3 regions of the Delftia sp. DLF01 genome follow, and region 1 is predicted to be linked to each of the others. Evidence: riboswitches for the same ligand, from Rfam matches in the RefSeq annotation. Region 1 holds a riboswitch; each other region holds the start of a gene.
What was found. Region 1 has a riboswitch for cobalamin ahead of IB269_RS08245 (TonB-dependent receptor). Riboswitches for the same ligand answer to the same signal wherever they lie in the genome.
Positions count from the first base shown of each region.

Region 2: linked by a shared signal. The riboswitch ahead of IB269_RS22440 (TonB-dependent receptor) and the one ahead of IB269_RS08245 (TonB-dependent receptor) in region 1 are both predicted to bind cobalamin.
Region 3: linked by a shared signal. The riboswitch ahead of IB269_RS15455 (TonB-dependent receptor domain-containing protein) and the one ahead of IB269_RS08245 (TonB-dependent receptor) in region 1 are both predicted to bind cobalamin.

Region 1 covers NZ_JACVAZ010000001.1:1,856,567-1,859,831, forward strand. Annotated here, with positions in the region: gene alkB (DNA oxidative demethylase AlkB) at 1-36, shown strand, start outside; gene IB269_RS08240 (2OG-Fe(II) oxygenase) at 55-738, shown strand; cobalamin riboswitch at 751-1,070, shown strand; gene IB269_RS08245 (TonB-dependent receptor) at 1,191-3,265, shown strand, end outside.
Region 2 covers NZ_JACVAZ010000004.1:303,907-307,171, forward strand. Annotated here, with positions in the region: gene IB269_RS22430 (YbaK/prolyl-tRNA synthetase associated domain-containing protein) at 1-55, shown strand, start outside; gene IB269_RS22435 (CHAD domain-containing protein) at 113-979, shown strand; cobalamin riboswitch at 1,034-1,318, shown strand; gene IB269_RS22440 (TonB-dependent receptor) at 1,446-3,265, shown strand, end outside.
Region 3 covers NZ_JACVAZ010000003.1:51,276-54,540, forward strand. Annotated here, with positions in the region: gene IB269_RS15435 (AraC family transcriptional regulator) at 1-14, opposite strand, end outside; gene IB269_RS15440 (sulfite exporter TauE/SafE family protein) at 143-949, shown strand; gene IB269_RS15445 (helix-turn-helix transcriptional regulator) at 959-1,150, opposite strand; gene IB269_RS15450 (hypothetical protein) at 1,262-1,651, opposite strand; cobalamin riboswitch at 1,747-1,974, shown strand; gene IB269_RS15455 (TonB-dependent receptor domain-containing protein) at 2,044-3,265, shown strand, end outside.

The DNA.
Region 1 (3,265 bases):
CGGCGCATCAATCTCACTTTTCGCAAGGCGGGCTGAATGGTTGGACGGTCTGAAATGGACAGGCTCAACAGCCAGGATCGCTTCGCCCGCCTGGATTGGGCGCGGATTGCCGCTGAGCTCGATGCCGAAGGCCATGCCCTGCTGCCGCAGCTGCTGACTGCGGATGAAAGCCGCGCCTTGGCCCGCGAGGCGGCAGCCGCGTCTGGCCTGCCGCCCTGCGTGCAGGCATGGCGCCCGGTGCTGTACGGGCATCTGCTGGCCCTGGCCAACCGCTGGCGCGAACACATGGGCATGCAGCCTGGGTTGCCAGGCTGCTTCGAGGATTTCATGCGTCAGGGCCGGCAAGCAGGCCAAACGCAGCCGCAGCCACATCTGCTGCGCGTGCCGCAAGCGGGCCATGCCCCGCTGCGTTCATACAGCGAAGGTGCGGCGGTGTTTCCGCTGCAGCTGGTGCTGCTGCTGTCCCGGCCGGGCCAGGATTTCGAGGGCGGCGAATTCGTGATGACCGAGCAGCGCCCGCGCATGCAATCGCGCCCCATGGTGCTGCCGCTGAGCCTGGGGGATGCGGCCATCATCGCCACGGGGCCGCGCCCGGTGCGCGGTGCGGCAGGCTTTTACCGCGTGCACCTGCGGCATGCCATCAGCCGCGTTCACCGTGGCGAGTGGCTGGGTCTGGAGCTGCTTTTGCACGACGTGCCCCAGGCGCCAAAGGCTCTGCAAACAGACCGCTGGCTATAATGCCGCGCCTGCAAAGGCATCCGTGCAACAGGTGTCCACATGCCAGCCATGGGGATGAAACGGGAACAAGGTGACTGCCAGCAAATGCTTTTTGCGCTGCCGGCACAGGCCTTGGCTGCCCCCGCAACGGTAAACAAGTCAAGGCGCTCCATGCCTGTCCCGCCAGTCTCCGCAACCCTGCGGAGGGGCGATGACAGGCTGTCACTGGTTCATGGCGTGGTCTGCAGCATGCAGCTTTTCGCGGGTGGATTGGGAAGACGGGGCGCTGGGCGCAAGGCATGTTCTTGCGCCGCTTGTGAGCCCGGAGACCGGCCTGCTGCGTTTCGCGCCTGCTGTGCAGGCGTTTTCTTGACTGTCTGCGGGGTGCGGATGGCAACGTCCTGCTCCCCTTCCTCCCACGCTGGCTGGAGAGGTGGCAGTGCCTTGCTTTCGCATCAGACGGTCGAAGACCGATGTTCGAAATGCATTCTTCCTTTTCCAGGGTTTCCAGCGCTCGCGCTGCCCAGTCCCTTTCCGTGCGGCTGAGCCCGCTGGCCCTGGCCTGCGCCTTCATCTGCCTGCCGGCGCAGGCTCAAACCCAAACGCCCACGCCAACGCCCCCATCAACCGCCCTGCCCGAGGTCCAGGTCACCGGCCAGGCCGAACGCATAGGCCAGCAACTGGCCCAGCCTGCGCGCTCTGCCAGCCATACCGGCGTCTCCAACCAGGAAGTGCCGGCCAGCGTGGACGGCGTCTCTGCCGAGCAGATGCAGGAGCGCGGCGACTACGCCCTGGTGGACGCCGTCACACGCACCGTGGGCCTGACCTCCAGCAGCACGCCGGGCAACGGCGGCCTGGCCTTCAGCAGCCGCGGCTTTGCGGGTGTCAATTCCGTGGGCGTGGCCGAAGACGGCATGGTGCTGGGCGTGGCCGCCGGCACCACGGCCTATCCGGGTGACAGCTGGGGCTACGAGCGCATCGACGTGCTGCGCGGCCCGGCCTCGCTGATGTACGGCAGCGGCACCATGGGCGCCACGGTCAACGCCATCCGCAAGCAGCCCAGCCGCACCAGCTCGGCCGAGGTGCTGGTGGGCGCGGGCACGGACGACACGCTGCGCCTGGGCCTGGGCGTGACCGGCGCCCTGGGCGCCTATGCCAGCTACCGCATCGACAGCTACACCGCCCGCAGCGCAGGCGAGCGCGATCTGGACCAGTCGCGCAACGGCAAGTTCATGAGCACGCTGCGCTTGGAGCCCACGAGCGACCTGCAGATCGACCTGATTGCCGACCGCAGCGTGCAAAAGCCCAGCCGTTACTGGGGCACGCCGGGCCTGGACGGCAAGGTGGTGGAGTCCCTGCGCGACCGCAACTACAACGCCGAAGACAGCGTGCTGCGCTATGCCGACGAGCGCCTGCGCGCCAAGGTGCAATGGAAGGCCAATGACTGGTTGACGGTGCGCAACGAGCTGTACCACGTGCAGTCCGACCGCCACTGGCGCAACATCGAGGCCTACGCGCTCAACCCCGCCACCTGGACCGTGGGCCGCTCCGACTACCTGGAAATCCTGCACGACCTGGAGCAGACCGGCAACCGCCTGGGCCTGAACGTGGACCGGGGCTCGCACAAGATCGCCATGGGCTGGGAGGCCGCGCGCATCAACCTGCGGCTGTCCAACAACTCGCCCTATGGCGGCTCGTCCACGGTCTCGGCCTGGGATCCCGTGCATGGCAGCTGGGCCAGCCCCGATCTCACCGCCGCCAAGACAGAAACCGGCGTGACCCAGCATGCCCTGTACCTGGAAGATGCCTGGCGCATCAGCAACCGCTGGCTGGCCATGGCCGGCCTGCGCCGCGATGTCTACGACTTTGCCAGCCACTCGCTGGTGGGCGGCACTGATTTCAACAAGACGCTGGCCGCCACCTCCTGGCGCCTGGGCCTGACCTATGAGCTGGCCCGCAACACCCATGTCTATGGGCAGATCAGCTCGGGACACGATCCCGTCAACAGCCTGGTGTCGCTGAACCTGGCCAACACGGCTTACAAGCTGAGCAAGGGCCGCCAGGCCGAGATCGGCATCAAGCAACAGGTGGCCGGCGGGCGCGGCGAGTGGACGCTGGCCGTGTTCGACATCAAGAAGGACGACATCATCACGCGCGACCCGGACCGCCCGGCCATCTCCATCCAGGGCGGCAGCCAGTCCTCGCGCGGGGCCGAGGTCACCGCCACCTTCCAGGCCACGCCCGCCCTGCGCGTGGAGGGCAATCTGTCCTATGTGGACGCCCAGTTCGACAAGCTCATCGAGGCCGGCGGCAACCGCGCCGGCAACCGCCCGCAGAACGTGGCCAAGACCACGGCCAACCTCTGGGGCCACTACCGCGTGGGCGTCTGGCAGGCCTCGCTGGGCCTGCGCTACGTGGGTGACCGCTTTGGCAACAACGCCAATACCGTGAACCTGCCCGCCTACACCGTGGCCGACGCTGCTCTGAGCTGGCAGGTGGACCCGCGCACCACCCTGAGCCTGATCGGCCGCAACCTGGCCGACAGGGT
Region 2 (3,265 bases), on a different contig from region 1:
TGTGCGCATTGCCCGGCCCGCGCTGCACAGCCTGAGCGGGGATGGCGCCGATTGACCCGGGGGCCGGGCGGTGCCCACAATCGCAGCAGCGCCCGCACACCCTCTCCTGACCATGTCCACCCCTGCGAAGCAGCACCCTGACCGGCCCGATGCGGCCGGCTTTGTGCGTGCGGCGCTGGCTGCTGCCCTGGCCCAGGTGCAGTCGCATCTGGCGGTTTTGGAGGGCGGTGGCAGCGATGCCGAGACCATTCACCAGCTGCGCGTGGCCCTGCGGCGCCTGCGCACCGTGCTGCGTGAGTGCACAGGGCTGGCGCCCGGCATGCGCGCCGAATGGGATGACCCCCTGGCCCAGGCCTTTGCGCAACTGGGCACGCTGCGCGATGCCGATACGTTGGCCGATGTGGTGCGCCCGCTGCTGCAGGCCGCCCATGCGCCCCTGTGCGAGTGGCAGGCGCCGCAGGCCGTGCAGGCGGATGCAGCCGCTGCCGTGCGCGAGCCGCCATTCCTGCACGCGCTGGCCGAGATCCAGGCGCTGGCGCAGGCAGAGCCATCGGCCCGTTTTGCCCACCTGTCCGCCGCAGGCACGCGCAAGTACCTGGCCCGGCGGCTGGCGCGCCTGCACCGCCAGGTGCTGCGCGACGGCCGGCACTTCGACCGCCTGCCGCTGGCGCAGCAGCACCGCGTGCGCAAGCGGCTCAAGCGCCTGCGCTACCTGGCGGACTTTGCCCGGGAATTCGCGCCCGGAATGTGGCCCGGCAAAAAGGGCCGGCGCTTTGCCGAGGCGCTGGTGCCCGCCCAGGACGCGCTGGGCCTGCACAACGACATGGCCGTGGCGGCCGAGCATTTCCATGCCGAGGCCGCGCGCGACCCGCGCGCCTGGTTCGCCGCCGGCTACCTGCAGGCCCGCCTGGCCACCAGCGCGCGCAGCAGCCGCCGCGCGCTGCGGGCGCTGGCCCGGGTGCCGGGCTTCTGGCTCTAGACAGCATCAGCGATAATCCGCCGCTGGCGCACCGCCGCAGCCCCTGGGCCGTGGCGGTGCGCTGTTGCTGAAGGTGCCCCATGCCGCTTGCCGGCCAGGGGTTCAACGGGAAGCAGGTGCGCGATGCCATCGAGGTGGCCGCTCGCAATGCCTGCGCTGCCCCCGCAACGGTCAGCGGAATACAACTCCCCACGCTGGCGCGCCACCCACCGGTTGCGCGCCGCAAGCCACTGTGTCTGGACGGACATGGGAAGGCGGGGATGCCTGCCGCAGCGCGCCCACCCTGCGCGCCGCAGCGTTCCGCAAGCCCGGATACCGGCCTTCTGCACTGCTTTCGGACGCCGCGGGAGTGCGCCTGTCCGGTCCGGCCCCAGCCTGCGCTGCCGTGGCCGGCTCCGGCGTGCGCGCTGTGCGGCGTGGTTCAGACGATAGGCCCCGCGGGTGAGTGGGGCAGTTGGGTCAACGCATGCGCTTCGCTTCCTCGGCCGCCGATTCCTCCGGCCTTCTCTCTGTTCTCCCTCTTGTCGCCAGCCTGCGGCCCGTAGCGGCCGCCGTCCTGCTGGCCAGCTGCGCTGCAGCGGCCGGCGCCGCGCAGGAGCCGGCTTCGGGCCGATCCACAGACTCCGCCGACGATGCGCTGGACGCCGTCTTCGTGACCGCCACCGCGCGGCCCGAGGCGCGCAGCCGCATCGCGGGCACCACGCAGACCATCGACCGCGAGGCCATAGAGCGCTCCAGCGCGCGCTCGGTCACCGACCTGCTGGCCGAGAACGCCGTGGGCTTTCTCAGCGAATGGACGGCGGCCCAGACCTCGATGAACCTGCGCGGCGCCTCCACCGACGGCCAGGGGCGCGACTTCCGCAGCCAGGTGCTGGTGCTGGTCAACGGCCGGCGCGCGGGCACGGCCAACCTGTCCAAGCTCAGCCCCTCGGATGTGGAGCGCATCGAGATCGTGCGCGGCCCGTCCTCGGTGATCTACGGCAGCCAGGCCATGGGCGGGGTGGTCAACATCATCATGAAGACGGGAGCTACTGCACCCGGCACGCGCGCCCAGATCTCGGCCGGTTCATGGGACCTGTGGCGCACCGATGCGCAGACGGCCGGCGCCAATGACCGCTTCGACTGGTACTTCGGCGTGAGCGCAGGCGGGCGCGGCGACTACGAGTCGGGCGACGGCGGCACGCGCATGGAGAACACGGGCTGGAAGCGGCGCGGCGCCAGCGGCGCCCTGGGCTGGCAGCTGCACGAGCTGCACCGCGTGGAGCTGCAAATGCGCACGGACGGCATCTACAACGCGGGTTTTCGCGGATCGGGCGCCAACATCTACAGCCGCGACAACCGCAGCAACCGCTCGCTGGACCTGACCTACGAGGGCGCACTGCCCGGCCAGCGCCTGAGCTGGACGACCCACCTCTACAGCCTGGTCGATACCGATGAGTTCAACTGGGCATCGCCCGTGATCCGCTCGGGCAACAGTGCCGTGCCCGGCACGGCGCGCGACTACAACCATCGCCAGCTGGACGCCACGGGCCTGCGCTTTCAGCCGCGCCTGCGTGTCAGCCAGACCAATGACCTGCTGATGGGCTTCGACTGGGAGCGCAGCAAGCTGCGCTCCGACCGCCTGCGCGTGGCCATGCCGGGCGGCCCGGCGGGCCAGGTCGCGCCCTACGACAACAACCAGACCGAGCAGGTGCACGCGCTGTACTTCGAGGACGCGCAGACCCTGTTCGACGACCGCCTGACCCTGCGTGCCGGCCTGCGCAAGACCTGGGGCACGACGCGTTTCGACGATACGCCCAACCTCGCCCTGGCCCAGGCCAGCACGCGCGACTACGACAACCACACCTGGTCGGCCGGCGCCACCTGGAAGGCCACGGACCGGCTCACGCTGCGCGCTGCCGCCTCCACGGGCTTTCGCGCGCCCACGGCCACGGAGCTGGCTTCGGACTTCACGGCCGTCGGCGGTGGCCGCACCTTCGGCAACCCCAACCTCAAGCCCGAGACCAGCCGCCAGATCGAGGTCGGCGCCGCGCTGCAGCAGCCCGGCTGGCGCGTGGATGCGGCCCTGTTCCAGAACACCATCACCGACCGCATCATCACCGTCTCGCGCGGGGCCACGACCAACACCTCGGACTACGCCAACAACGCGGCCGACATCGTGGCGCGCGGCCTGGAAATGCAGGCCGACATGGACCTGGCGCGGGCGCTGAACCTGACGGGCCACCAGCTCAAGGCCTGGGCTGGCGGCTACTACCACTTCAGCATGCGCGACAAGGGCTCGGCCGC
Region 3 (3,265 bases), on a different contig from region 1:
GGGATGTTGAGCATGGGGATGTCCGGAAAACAGCCAACAGGCTTTGGCAGGAATTCGAGGATTATTGACCTATCCGCGAAAGCAGGCCAAACCGCAGCATCCTAAGGTTCAGTCCTTGCTCGTTTTTTCCAAAGGACTGTCTGTGTTCCCTCTCCTGCTGCTGGCTTTCGGTGTGCTTGCCGGCGTGACCACCGTGCTCTTCGGCTTTGGCGGCGGCTTCGTGGCCGTTCCGCTGCTTTATGCGCTGCTGACCTCCATCCACGGCGCGGACTCCGCCGTTGGCCAGGCTGCCATGCACATTGCCGTGGCCACCTCCACCTGCGTGATGATTTTCGGCGCCTCCATGGCCACGCTGCGCCAGCACCGCGCGGGCGCTCTGCCCTGGGATCAGGTGCGGGCACTGGCCGGCTTCATCGCGGCCGGCGCCGTGGCGGGCGCGGCGGCCGCCACCTGGATCAGCGGGGAATGGGTGCGCTGGGCTTTCATTGCCTACCTTGCGCTGACCATTGCCGACGCGCTGCTGCGCCCGGGCTTCGTGCACGGCACCACCGCCCAATTGCAGCCCATGGGCCGCAGGCCCGCCGCCATCGCAGGCCTGGCGATTGGCGCGATTGCAGCCTTCCTGGGCGTGGGCGGCAGCGTGATGACCGTGCCGCTGATGCGCAGGCGTGGCGCCAGCATGGCGGCGGCCACGGCCATGGCCAGCCCGCTGTCCCTGCCCATGGCCGTGGCGGGCACCGCTGCCTACATGCTGGCATCGCGGGGCGCGGGGCTGGGCCCCTGGCATGTGGGCTATGTGGACCTGCAGGCCTTTGCATTGCTGACGGCCGGATCGTGGACCGGCATCAGGCTGGCGGCCCCGCTGATCGGCCGCATTCCCGATGCCCTGCATGCCAAGGCCTACCTGGCCCTGCTGGGCCTGGTGCTGCTGGTCATGATCGTGGCCTGAACGCGGCGCTCATCCCTCTTCAAAGATGGACTCGATACGGGTCTCGAACACCCGGGCGATGGCGAATGCCAGCGGCAGGCTGGGGTCGTAGCGGCCTGTCTCGATCGCGTTCACGGTCTGGCGCGACACGCCCAGCAGGTCCGCCAGCGCAGCCTGGCTCCAGCCGCGCTCGGCGCGCAGTTCACGGATGGTGTTTTTCATCGCAGGGCCGCCCCAAGATGAAAAGGCACCCCCTCGGGGGGCAGCGGACCTTGCACAGCAAGGGGAGCGCGGGGGTCATTTTTCATGGGAGGGGCACTTTGGCGGAACAGCTCATCGGCTGCGCAGCCAGTGGGCCACCGAAGCCGCCACCCAGAGCGCACCCATCAAGGGCCATACCATGAACATGCTGAGCTTGGGAAAACCTGCCATTTCCAGGAATCCGTAGGTGAAGGTGAGGCCCGCCGTACCCGCCGCCGCAATCGCCAGCTGCTCCAGCATGGACTTGCGCAGGAACTCGTCGGTATCGCGCACCAGGCGCACGATGGCCCGCACGGCCAGCGCAAACGCCAGCATGGGGCTCAGCAGCAGCGCCGTGCGCAGGGCCCCGGCCTGCATGTCGGCGCTGAGCAAAAGCGCCCCCACAAGCAGCGCCATGTAGAGCAGCAGCGCAAATCCAAGTTCCTTCTGATAGCGGCGGTTGGTGACCGTTGTTTGATTCATGGAAGTCTCTCGCAATGTGTAAAGGATGCTTGACATTGTGCAATGCCATCCGCGGACATGTCAAGCAAGCTTTACATCGGTACTGAACGCCCCGCCGTACAATCGCCGCCGTTGGTGCCAGCAGCCCCAGGGGCTGCGGTTAAACGGGAAACATGGGGCGGCCAGATAAAGCCGCCCGCATGTACTGCCCCCGCAACAGTGAGTGAAACGCCGCGTGCATGGCACCGGCCCCCGCCAAACCCGTGCCACTGGGCGTACAGCCCGGGAAGGCCTTGGCGAGTGCGTCACCAGTCTGGATACCGGCCAACAGGCGGCCGGCCGCGCATGCAGCGCAGCCGGTCTTTGTGGTTTCCGTGCCGGCGGGGTCGCTGGCGCGCAACTGGCTCGCATCCATGCACACCCTCGCCCTCGCGCGCGCCCCTGGCGCCGCTCTTCGCTCGCCCTCGGCGTTTCCCGTACTGCGCACGTTGTCCGCCCTGGCTGCGGCCTCGCTGCTGGCCTGCCAGGCCCAAGCACAGGCACAACAGGCGCAGCGCGCACAGGCCTCCCAGCTCGATACCGTGGTCGTCACTGCCTCGCGCAGCGAACAGTCCCTGCACACCGTCACGGCCGACATGACCGTGATCGACGCCGAGACCATTGCCCGCAGCGGCGCCACGGGCGTGGCCGACCTGCTGGTGCAGGTGCCGGGCGTGCAGATCAACCGCAATGGCGGGCCGGGCCAGGTCACCTCGGTCTACCTGCGCGGCACCAGCAACCAGCACACTGCCGTGTTCATCGACGGCGTGCGCTACAGCTCGCAGGAGCTGCAGGGCGGCGCGGTCTGGTCCACCCTGCCGCTGGCGCAGATCGAGCGCATCGAAGTGCTGCGCGGCCCGGCCGCCGCCATCTATGGCTCAGACGCCATGGGCGGCGTGATCCAGATCTTCACCAAGCGGGCGGACGGCCAGACCCGCGCCTATGCCGAGGCCGGCATAGGCAACCAGGGCACCAGCAAGCTCGCCACGGGATTTCAGGGCGGTGCCAACGGCTTCACCTATGGGCTGAACCTGGCTGACGAGCGCAGTGACGGCTTCGACGTCTACCCCGGAAACACCTTCTCGCCCAACCCGGACAAGGATGGCTACAGCAACACCTCGCTGGGCCTGAACGCGGGCTACAAAACGGGCATCCACCAGATCGATGCCAGCCTGCTGCACAGCCGCCTGCGCACCCACTACGACCAGAGCCCGCCGCCGTTCGACGACTACGACGTGGTCAAGAACACCACCGGCAGCCTGCGCTGGCAGGCCGGCTGGAACGCCATCTACAAAAGCGTGGTCCAGATCTCCCATACCGACAGCCAAAGCGACCGCCACACCCAGTCGCCCGAAAGCGCCAAGGGCCGCTCCACCAACTACCTGCTGCAGAACCTGTTCACGCTGGGCCAGCACCGTTTCAACATCGACCTGGAGCGCCGCGAGGACAAGCTGGACACGCAATACGCCTGGACCCAGAACACCGACAGCCGGCGCGTGCAGAACTCCCTGTCGGCCGGCTGGCGCCTGACGGAGGGACGCCACCAGTTCGACGCCAACCTGCGCCACGACCAGGTGCGCGACCAGCAGAACAAGA